2 regions of the Brevibacillus sp. RS1.1 genome follow, and region 1 is predicted to be linked to the other one. Evidence: predicted binding sites of a transcription regulator. Region 1 holds the regulator's gene; the other holds the start of a gene.
What was found. Region 1 encodes CtsR, which represses protease genes until heat stress. Its sites were predicted from a motif close to ATGGTCAATAAAGGTCAAACA; they were not measured.
Positions count from the first base shown of each region.

Region 2: a site for CtsR is predicted at 1,999-2,019, ahead of clpP (ATP-dependent Clp endopeptidase proteolytic subunit ClpP). Genes of this name have one in related genera too.

Region 1 is NZ_JABSVA010000015.1:58,071-62,491, forward strand. It holds gene HP570_RS27265 (ATP-dependent Clp protease ATP-binding subunit) at 1-1,015, opposite strand, end outside; gene mcsB (protein-arginine kinase McsB) at 1,082-2,155, opposite strand; gene mcsA (protein-arginine kinase activator protein McsA) at 2,175-2,693, opposite strand; gene HP570_RS27280 (CtsR family transcriptional regulator) at 2,710-3,174, opposite strand; gene HP570_RS27285 (HAD hydrolase-like protein) at 3,363-4,049, opposite strand; gene HP570_RS27290 (MGDG synthase family glycosyltransferase) at 4,079-4,421, opposite strand, start outside.
Region 2 is NZ_JABSVA010000021.1:6,029-10,449, forward strand. It holds gene whiA (DNA-binding protein WhiA) at 1-431, shown strand, start outside; gene HP570_RS28735 (HPr family phosphocarrier protein) at 481-738, shown strand; gene HP570_RS28740 (hypothetical protein) at 866-1,048, shown strand; gene HP570_RS28745 (H-type small acid-soluble spore protein) at 1,065-1,250, shown strand; gene clpP (ATP-dependent Clp endopeptidase proteolytic subunit ClpP) at 1,357-1,959, opposite strand; gene HP570_RS28755 (hypothetical protein) at 2,091-2,312, opposite strand; gene HP570_RS28760 (copper amine oxidase N-terminal domain-containing protein) at 2,527-2,994, shown strand; gene HP570_RS28765 (branched-chain amino acid ABC transporter substrate-binding protein) at 3,212-4,421, shown strand, end outside.

The DNA.
Region 1 (4,421 bases):
AACGACGCTCCAGTGCCGCGTCTTTTTCGATGTACTTGCGATATTCATCCAGCGTTGTAGCACCTACGCACTGTAGCTCACCACGTGCCAGCGCAGGCTTCAAAATGTTGGAGGCGTCAATTGCCCCTTCTGCTCCACCAGCACCAATCAGCGTGTGCAGCTCATCAATAAACAGGATGATGTTTCCTGCTTGGCGAATTTCGTCCATGATTTTTTTCAGACGATCTTCGAACTCACCGCGATATTTGGTTCCCGCAACAACAGTTCCCATATCGAGGGTCATGACGCGCTTATCACGAAGGGTTTCCGGAATTTCGTTGTTCACGATTTTTTGGGCAAGACCTTCTGCGATAGCTGTTTTCCCGACACCAGGCTCCCCAATTAAAACAGGGTTGTTCTTGGTGCGTCTGCTAAGTACTTGGATCACACGCTCGATTTCTTTTTGGCGACCGATAACCGGGTCCAGACCGCCGTCACGAGCGATTGCAGTCAGATCCCTTGCCAAGCCGTCCAACGTCGGCGTATTCGCCGCTGGATTCCCTCCAGACGGTTGATGAGATGCCATCATTTCCGAGCTGCCCAGCAGCTGGAGTACCTGTTGACGTGCCTTGTTCAGGCTAACGCCCAAATTGTTCATGATTCTCGCAGCAATACCTTCTCCTTCACGGATCAAGCCAAGCAGAATATGTTCAGTCCCCACATAGGTATGACCCAGCTTGCGGGCTTCGTCCATCGACAGTTCAATGACCTTTTTGGCGCGAGGTGTATAGTTTGGTGTGTAATTACTACCGGACTGCTCTGTTCCTCGCCCGATTAACGACTCCACTTCGCTCTGGATTTTATCGAGGCCAAGCCCAAGTGATTGCAGTGCCTTCGCCGCAATTCCTTCGCCTTCTCGAATGAGTCCCAGCAGCACATGCTCTGTCCCAATATCTTTGTGTCCGAGACGAACCGCCTCTTCCAGGGCAAGCGCCAGTACTTTTTGTGCGCGTTCTGTAAAACGTCCAAACATCATATCGTACACCTCCGTATAACCGTGTTTTTTCTCTGTATGGTTAACAATTGCGTGATACCATTACGATTACTCTTGTGATTCTACTACGCGTAGACGTTCGCGGATCAGCCTTGCCCTTCTTTCGTCGCGTTGGTCCGGAGTGAGCTTTTGACCAGCGTGGTGTTGTAAAAAACCTGGCTGTGTCGTGACCAACAGTTCGTTTAAGACGAGCGGAGATACATTAGGAATGATGCCTAGATCAATCCCCAGACGTACATCTGACAGACGCTGAGCCGCTTCCTTGGACTCTACCGTGCGGGCATACATCAAGATGCCATACGACCGAAAAATCCGATCCTCCAAAGAAACCCGGGTGTGCTCCAGCAAGTAAGTGCGTGCCACACGCTCTTGCTCAATAATCTGTCTGGCCACACCGTAGAGATTGGAAAGGATATCCGACTCAGACATCCCCAGTGTGACCTGATTGGATAACTGAAAAAGATTCCCTAGAGCTTCGCTGCCCTCTCCGTAAATTCCTCTAACGACCAGACCAACTTGATTAATCGCCTGTAAAATTCTGCTGATCTGCTGCGTCATCACCAGAGCGGGCAGGTGCAGCATCACGGATGCACGAATTCCCGTACCCACATTGGTTGGGCAGCTTGTAAGATATCCTCGAGTTTCGTCGAACGCGTAGTTCAAGCTTTTCTCAAAAATGTCGTCTATCTTCGTACCTATTTCCCATGCCTCGTTCAAACGAAACCCGGGTAATAGTACCTGTATTCGAATGTGGTCTTCTTCATTAACCATAATGCTGACAGACTCATCTTCCCGAAGCAATACGGCACCTTTACGGGATTCCTCTGCCAAATGAGGGCTAATCAGATGCTTTTCTACGAGCACCCGTTTTTCTAACGGGTTAATTTGATCCATATGGATGACCTGAAGCTGATGCCGTTTGCGCATTGCCTCCGAATCGCTTACTTCCGTTACCTTTCTGACGACTTCCTCGGCCTGCGAGTCCGTTGCCAATAACGGAAAGGGGTGCTGGCGCAGGTTACGGGCGATACGCAGCCGTGTACTAATGACAATGTCGGAATCAGGACCTTCTCCTTTCATCCAATTGCTCCACGGGTTTTGCATAAACTGCTTTTGGGACATAACCAGCTAACCTCCCTTGCTACGATTGGGCCATTTTTTGTTCCAATGCTCGAATTCGATCACGCATTTCTGCTGCCTTCTCGAACTCTTCACTGGCGACATGACTTTGCAGCGCTTGCTTTAGTTGCTCCAGCTCTTTACGGATCTTCAGTTTGCCACCGGTACGCTCTGGTACTTTTCCACTATGCTGTGTGTTTCCATGAATCCGGCGGAAAAGTGGGTCCAGTCGATCCCCCAAAAAGGTGTAGCAATCACTACAGCCAAATCGGCCGCTTTTACTAAATTGAGCATATGTGAGTCCACATGTTTCGCATTGAAGCGGCTTATTCGTTGCCGTTTCGCGTCCATTCTTTTGCATGGGATCAAATTTTAAAAGTCCTGACAGGAGATTGTTGATGCTGAAGTTGTGAAAGCCGGTAAAGACGTCCCCTTTTTCATGAGCACATTGCTCGCAAATATGGTATTCGGTTTTTTCGCCATTGACGATTTTCGTCAAATGAAGTGTCGCCGGTCGTTTTCCGCATTCCTCACAGTTCATAACATCATACCTCCTTTTACTTCAACAAGATTGCCGCGATCATCTGCTTTAAAATATTTGCCCGCAAACGATCCCGCAATTCAGCTTCTAGAGTCAAAACGTTTCGCGAGGTAGCGATTTTCATCAAGGTGGCTTCTCTAATGTTGACTAACCCTTCCTCTAATAGTCTTTCTACGATCGCATTTCCCACACTCTGACTGATGCTCTCTCCAATCAGTTCTTCTGTTAGCAATTCCTGCAAGCGTGCTTTGCTGACAATCTGCACCTTGCGTATGCGAATATACCCGCCGCCCCCGCGCTTACTCTCTACGAGGTATCCTTTTTGAACGGTAAAGCGCGTATTGATGACGTAATTGATCTGAGACGGCACACATTGAAAATGGTCGGCAAGCTCACTACGCTGAATCTCGATCGATCCATTGGGACTGTTAGTAAGGATGCTTTTCAAGTGATGTTCAATGATGTCCGAGATGTTTCGCAAGTCATCGCCTCCTATTCCTATGTGTATGTTCTTATGAGGTTACCTATTGACTTTGACTATCTTTGACGTTAATTATAATGGGTTTAGTGCGTGCCCGCAAGTGTCCCTTACACATTCTAGTGTGGGCAAAAGAGGGTCGCTTGAAACTTGGACATGATCAACAAAAAAACCACTCCCTGAGGAATGGTTTATGCTTGTTCTTGCTTATTGGTGTCGATTGCTGGCAAATGATTCAGTAGCTGAGAGAAGCTGGTGATAATAACATCTGCCCCATCAAGCTCGCCTGGTTTCGCAAAACCAAAGTCGCATCCAATGGTAAATAAACCGTTTGTCTTGCCTGCTTCCACGTCGGAGTGACGATCTCCTACCATGATGGCCTGCCCAATTTTGTAATCAGACAACAATTTTGCAACCAGGTCATTTTTGGAATGCGTGCGGAAACGACCAGCCGAGTACAGGTCTGTCATCAACGGCTTTAACTCGTATGCCTGACAAATGGCATCGATGTACTCTTCCTGCCCATTGCTTGCTACAAATAAAGCAAATCCTTTTTCATGCAGCTTTTCTAAGGTTGATTTTACATCCGGATATAGCTCGGTCACTCGTTCTTTGAGTAACTGGATTTCGTTGTCTAGCAAGAAAGCATCTGCTGACCGAATGGCTTCTTCACTCGCACCCGGCAGTAATTTATCCCAGATCTGCTCGATCGTCATTCCCAGTACATTGATCAGTTCACGTTCGTCAGGGGTTTCCCCTTGCCATAGCCCTTTTTGACGAAGCTGGTCAAACGTTCGAATAAAAGCGGGGGTCGACAGCTTTTCTGTTTGCAGTAACGTGCCATCCATATCAAATAATATCGCGAATGGTACAGTCATGGGTTCCTCCATTTTGTCTGGCTAGGCAGCTATTCTACTTTTCCTGGCAACATATTCATATCATCCATGATAAACTCAGTAATTCGTTGTGCAGCATCTGGCTTCGAGATTTTTTGTCCCATTCTACGCATATATTCCACCTTGGACGGGCTATGCAATAGTTCATCGATAAAGTAAATCAACTGCTCGGATAGATTCGCGTGTACCGCACATCCATTATTGAGCAAAAAGTGGCTATTCCTCTCTTCCTGTCCAGGCAGAGGGTTGTAAACAATCATGGGTACCCGTTTACTCATTACTTCAGCTGATGTAAGTCCGCCTGATTTGGTGACAATTAAATCAGCCGTTTCCAGGTATTCGTGAAAGTTATTG
Region 2 (4,421 bases), on a different contig from region 1:
AGTGCATCGAGCGGAAAAAAGGGTATGTTCTCTATATTAAAGAAGGCGAAAAGATTACAGAGTTTTTGAGCTTGATAGGGGCTCATCAGGCGCTGCTGTATTTCGAGGACGTCCGAATCGTAAAGGACATGCGGAACTCCGTAAACCGTTTACACAATTGTGAAATCGCGAACATAAACAAAACGGTGAATGCAGCCACCAGACAAATGGAAAATATTCAGCTCATCGATCAAGAGATGGGTTTGGAGAATTTGCCAAAACGTCTGCGCGAGGTCGCGGAGCTTCGAGTGGCTCATCCTGACATCAATTTGAAAGAATTGGGCGAGATGGTGCCAAGCGGAGTAGTGAGCAAATCGGGCATTAACCACCGCTTGCGGAAAATTAACGAAATCGCTGACAAAATACGAGAAAAACAAAATATTTCGATGTAGATGCATGTTATACTAAAGGATAATAGTCTACTAGTAAGGAGGTCCATTCATGGTTCAACAGCAGGTCGTGGTTCAGTTAAAGACCGGTTTGCAAGCTCGTCCAGCAGCTTTTTTCGTACAGGAAGCTAACCGTTTTGCATCGGAAGTATTCGTAGAAAAAGGCAACAAGAAGGTCAATGCGAAAAGCATCATGGGTATCATGAGCCTCGCAATCAGCTCTGGAACGGAAATTACCATTTTGGCAGAAGGGCCGGATGCCTCCCAGGCAGTCAGCAGCCTTACGAATCTGGTAAGCAAAGAAGAATAGAGTCACGAGAGACACTTTTCCCTTAAGGGAGGTGTCTTTTTTTGTTGGTCATCTTGATGAATATGTATCAATTCACTTCGGTCAGGGCATTTCTAACCATGTATATTGCATGAAGGAGGAATGAGACATGAGTAACCGTGATAAGTGTTACGAAGGCCGCGATTGTTATGATATGGACATTGATCGGATGGTGAATGAGGGACTGGGGGGCGGAGTTGTTTCCGACCAAAACGGCCTGATTGAAGAAACGACTGTAGATACGATGACAGGGGCTACGTCAGCCAAGCAAGCTCTTGACGATGACCAATAGAGGGAGTCAGTCACTTATGAATGTAACAAGAGCACAAGCCATCATGAAATCCGACGACCATATCAAGGTAGAGTACGATGGACAAGCCGTTTGGATCGATGCTGTAGACGAAAAAACGTCAACAGCACGTGTACATGAGGAAAAAAATCCAGGGCATAGCCGAACCGTCTATGTCAGTCAGTTAATGGAAGTATCACAATGATTCATCGAAAAAGCCGAGCAGACCAAGGGAAACCTCAAGGGGTTTGCTCGGCATAAAAAAACACTCGGCCGGTAGTTCAGGCACGAGTGTTTTTTTACGACAGCTCTTATTTTTTCGAAGACGGTTCGGAAGTGATGACTTTGTCAATCAATCCGTACGCTACTGCTTCAGCGGCAGAGAGGAAGTTGTCGCGATCGGTATCCTTTTGGATGCGCTCCAAAGGCTGTCCAGTGCGTTCAGCCAAGATGGTGTTCAGATGATCACGCATCTTCAAGATACGTTTTGCGGCAATCTCAATGTCGCTCGCTTGTCCTTGTGCGCCACCCAATGGTTGGTGGATCATGACTTCACTGTTTGGCAGAGCAAAGCGCTTGCCTTTTGCCCCAGCAGCCAGCAGGAATGCTCCCATGGAAGCAGCCATTCCGATACAAATGGTGGATACATCAGGCTTGATGAAGTGCATAGTATCGTAAATTGCCATACCAGCAGTAATAGAACCGCCTGGGCTGTTTATGTACAAGTGAATGTCTTTCTCCGGATCTTCCGCCTGAAGGAACAACAACTGTGCCACAACGATATTGGCTACGGTGTCGTTGATTGGGGTTCCCAGAAAGATGATGCGGTCTTTGAGCAGGCGGGAATAAATATCGTAAGCACGTTCCCCGCGGCTTGTCTGTTCAATGACGGTTGGAATTAAATTCATATGCATCTAGTCTTCCTCCTCTCTTTGTAACAATATCATACACAAAAGGTCAATGAAGGTCAAACACATAAGTGCGCGCCCTCACTACCATGTTTGCCAAATTCCCTCTGTCTAAACCTACTCGAAAAGGAAAACATTCATTCCTTGGAATTCTCATCGGCCTCGGTTAAATCGACGGCGAGTTTCAGCGTGGCTTTCATCTTTTTTCCCTTGATAATCGTATATTCATCGATTTGTTTGGCTTGCAGTTGATTGATGGCTTCCGCCAGCTCCTGTTGATCTTTGTATGGTTCAATGGTCAATAAGCATTCTTCATCACTGGCCTCTTGATAAATGAGAAAAAAACGTTCCCCTGCCATAGCAAGCCTCACTTTCGAAAGTTATCCACAATGTTATACACAGGTTGTGCACAAAAACATTTGTTCGTGGGATATTTATTTTTTTCCTAGTCTTGTCATGTTTGGGGAGAGAATTACATAGGAAATGTATGGGATAAAAAAGAAGGAAAAAGTTGATTTATGTCGAATCATACAAAATTGGAATTCATTTCATGATATTTAAGGGGTGTTTATTATGCTTCGCAAGTTTTCTACAATGATGCTGACAGCAGCTCTTCTAACAGGAAGTGTAGCGGCAACGGCTGCGTTTGCCCAAACTGCTCCTGCACCAGCTGTACAACAAAAAATCAAAGTTCAGCTAAACGGCAAGGAGTTCCCATTCCCACAAGAAATCGTTACTGAAAATGGTGTTGCGTATGTGAATGCGAGCACATTGGCGATTGCTTTGGGTGGTAGCGCAGCATGGGATAGCACGACTAAATCTCTGTTGGTAGCCAAAGACAACAAGTACGCTCTGCGTATGTACGAAAACCAAAACTTTGCTTATAAAAACGGCAAAGAAACGAGTGTAGCAAATCCGCCACGTCCAGTGACCGGAGCAGTGCTCGTGCCCCTCGTATTCATTGCCCAAGAATTGGGTGCAAAAGTAGAGTACGATGCAAAAACGCTCACTTACAAGCTGAGCATTCCAATTAATTCCTAATAATCAATGGGATACTTCTCATGAGGATAGCCACTTCTATGCGTAGAAGTGGCTATTTGCCTCAATACTACATGTGTACACCTCTATTAGCAGACAGCGATAGAGGGTTTTTTTATGGATTCTTCTTTCAATCATTTCTATTGCAAATTTTCTAAAATATCCTACAATAAGATTGTGATTCATAGTTTGCTCATAAATAAAGAGGGGGATTTTTGCTATGAAAAAACAGAAATCATTGTCGATACTGGCTGCAACATTTGCTCTGAGCACAATGCTCGCGGGCTGCGGTGGAGGTGCGGGGACTGGTAGCCAAAGCGCGACACCACAGCCGAGCAACAATAGCGGAGGAAGCACGGGCGGTGCAAGTGGCGCTACTGAGAAGCTCGTTGTTGCTGTAGTTGGTCCGATGTCTGGCCAGTATTCTGATTATGGAAGCACAGCAAAAGCTGGTGCTGAATATGCGTTGAAAGAAAAGGCAGAGGCATTCAAAGCACTTGGCTTTGACGTTCAATTGTCCGCGCAAGACGACCAAGCTGACCCGAAACAAGGGGTAGCAGTCGCACAAATGTTGATTTCGAATCCTGATGTAGTCGGAGTAGTAGGCCATGCTACAACAGGTGCTTCGATCACAGCAGCAGCGCAATACGAGCAAGAGAAGCTCGTAATGGTATCTCCTTCCGCAACGGGATCAGATTTGACTGAGCAAGGCAAACAGATCGTACACCGCATTTGTGCGCGTGATGATCAACAAGGCTCCAAGGCTGCGATTTTTGCCAAAAATCAGTTGAATGTAAAAACAGCTTTCGTTATGCATGACAAGGCTGCTTATGGACAAGGTCTTGCGGAAGAAGTGAAAAAGCAATTTGAAAAAGACGGCGTACAAGTTCTCGGCTATGAAGGGGTAACAGCAGGCGAGAAGGATTATAGTGCGATCATCACCCAAATCCTTGCGAAAAATCCAGAGATGATCTACTTCGGTGGATACTACTCTGATGCAGGGATCATCGTGAAGCAAGCACGTGAAAAAGGCTTCAAAGGTGTCTTCATGGGTGGCGATGGCTACGACTCCGCTGACATGGTGAAAATTGCTGGTGCAGAAAATGCCAATAACGTGGTCTTTACTTCTACTGTTGGCGATATTGGTGCTACCGAAGACGGCAAGAAATGGATCACAGACTTCGAGAGCGCGACTGGCAACAAAGTAGGGATCTTCACTTCGTTTGGTTATGACTCCATGGGTGTTATGCTGAACGGTCTGGAAGAAGCGATCAAAGCAAACGGCGGCAAAAAGCCAACGCGTGAACAAGTGCTGGAAGCGGTTCACAAAACCAAAGATTACAAAGGAAAATTCGTTAACGTAACATTCAATGAAAAAGGCGACAACGACTTTGCTTCCGTATACGTGTACAAGTATGAGGACGGAAAGA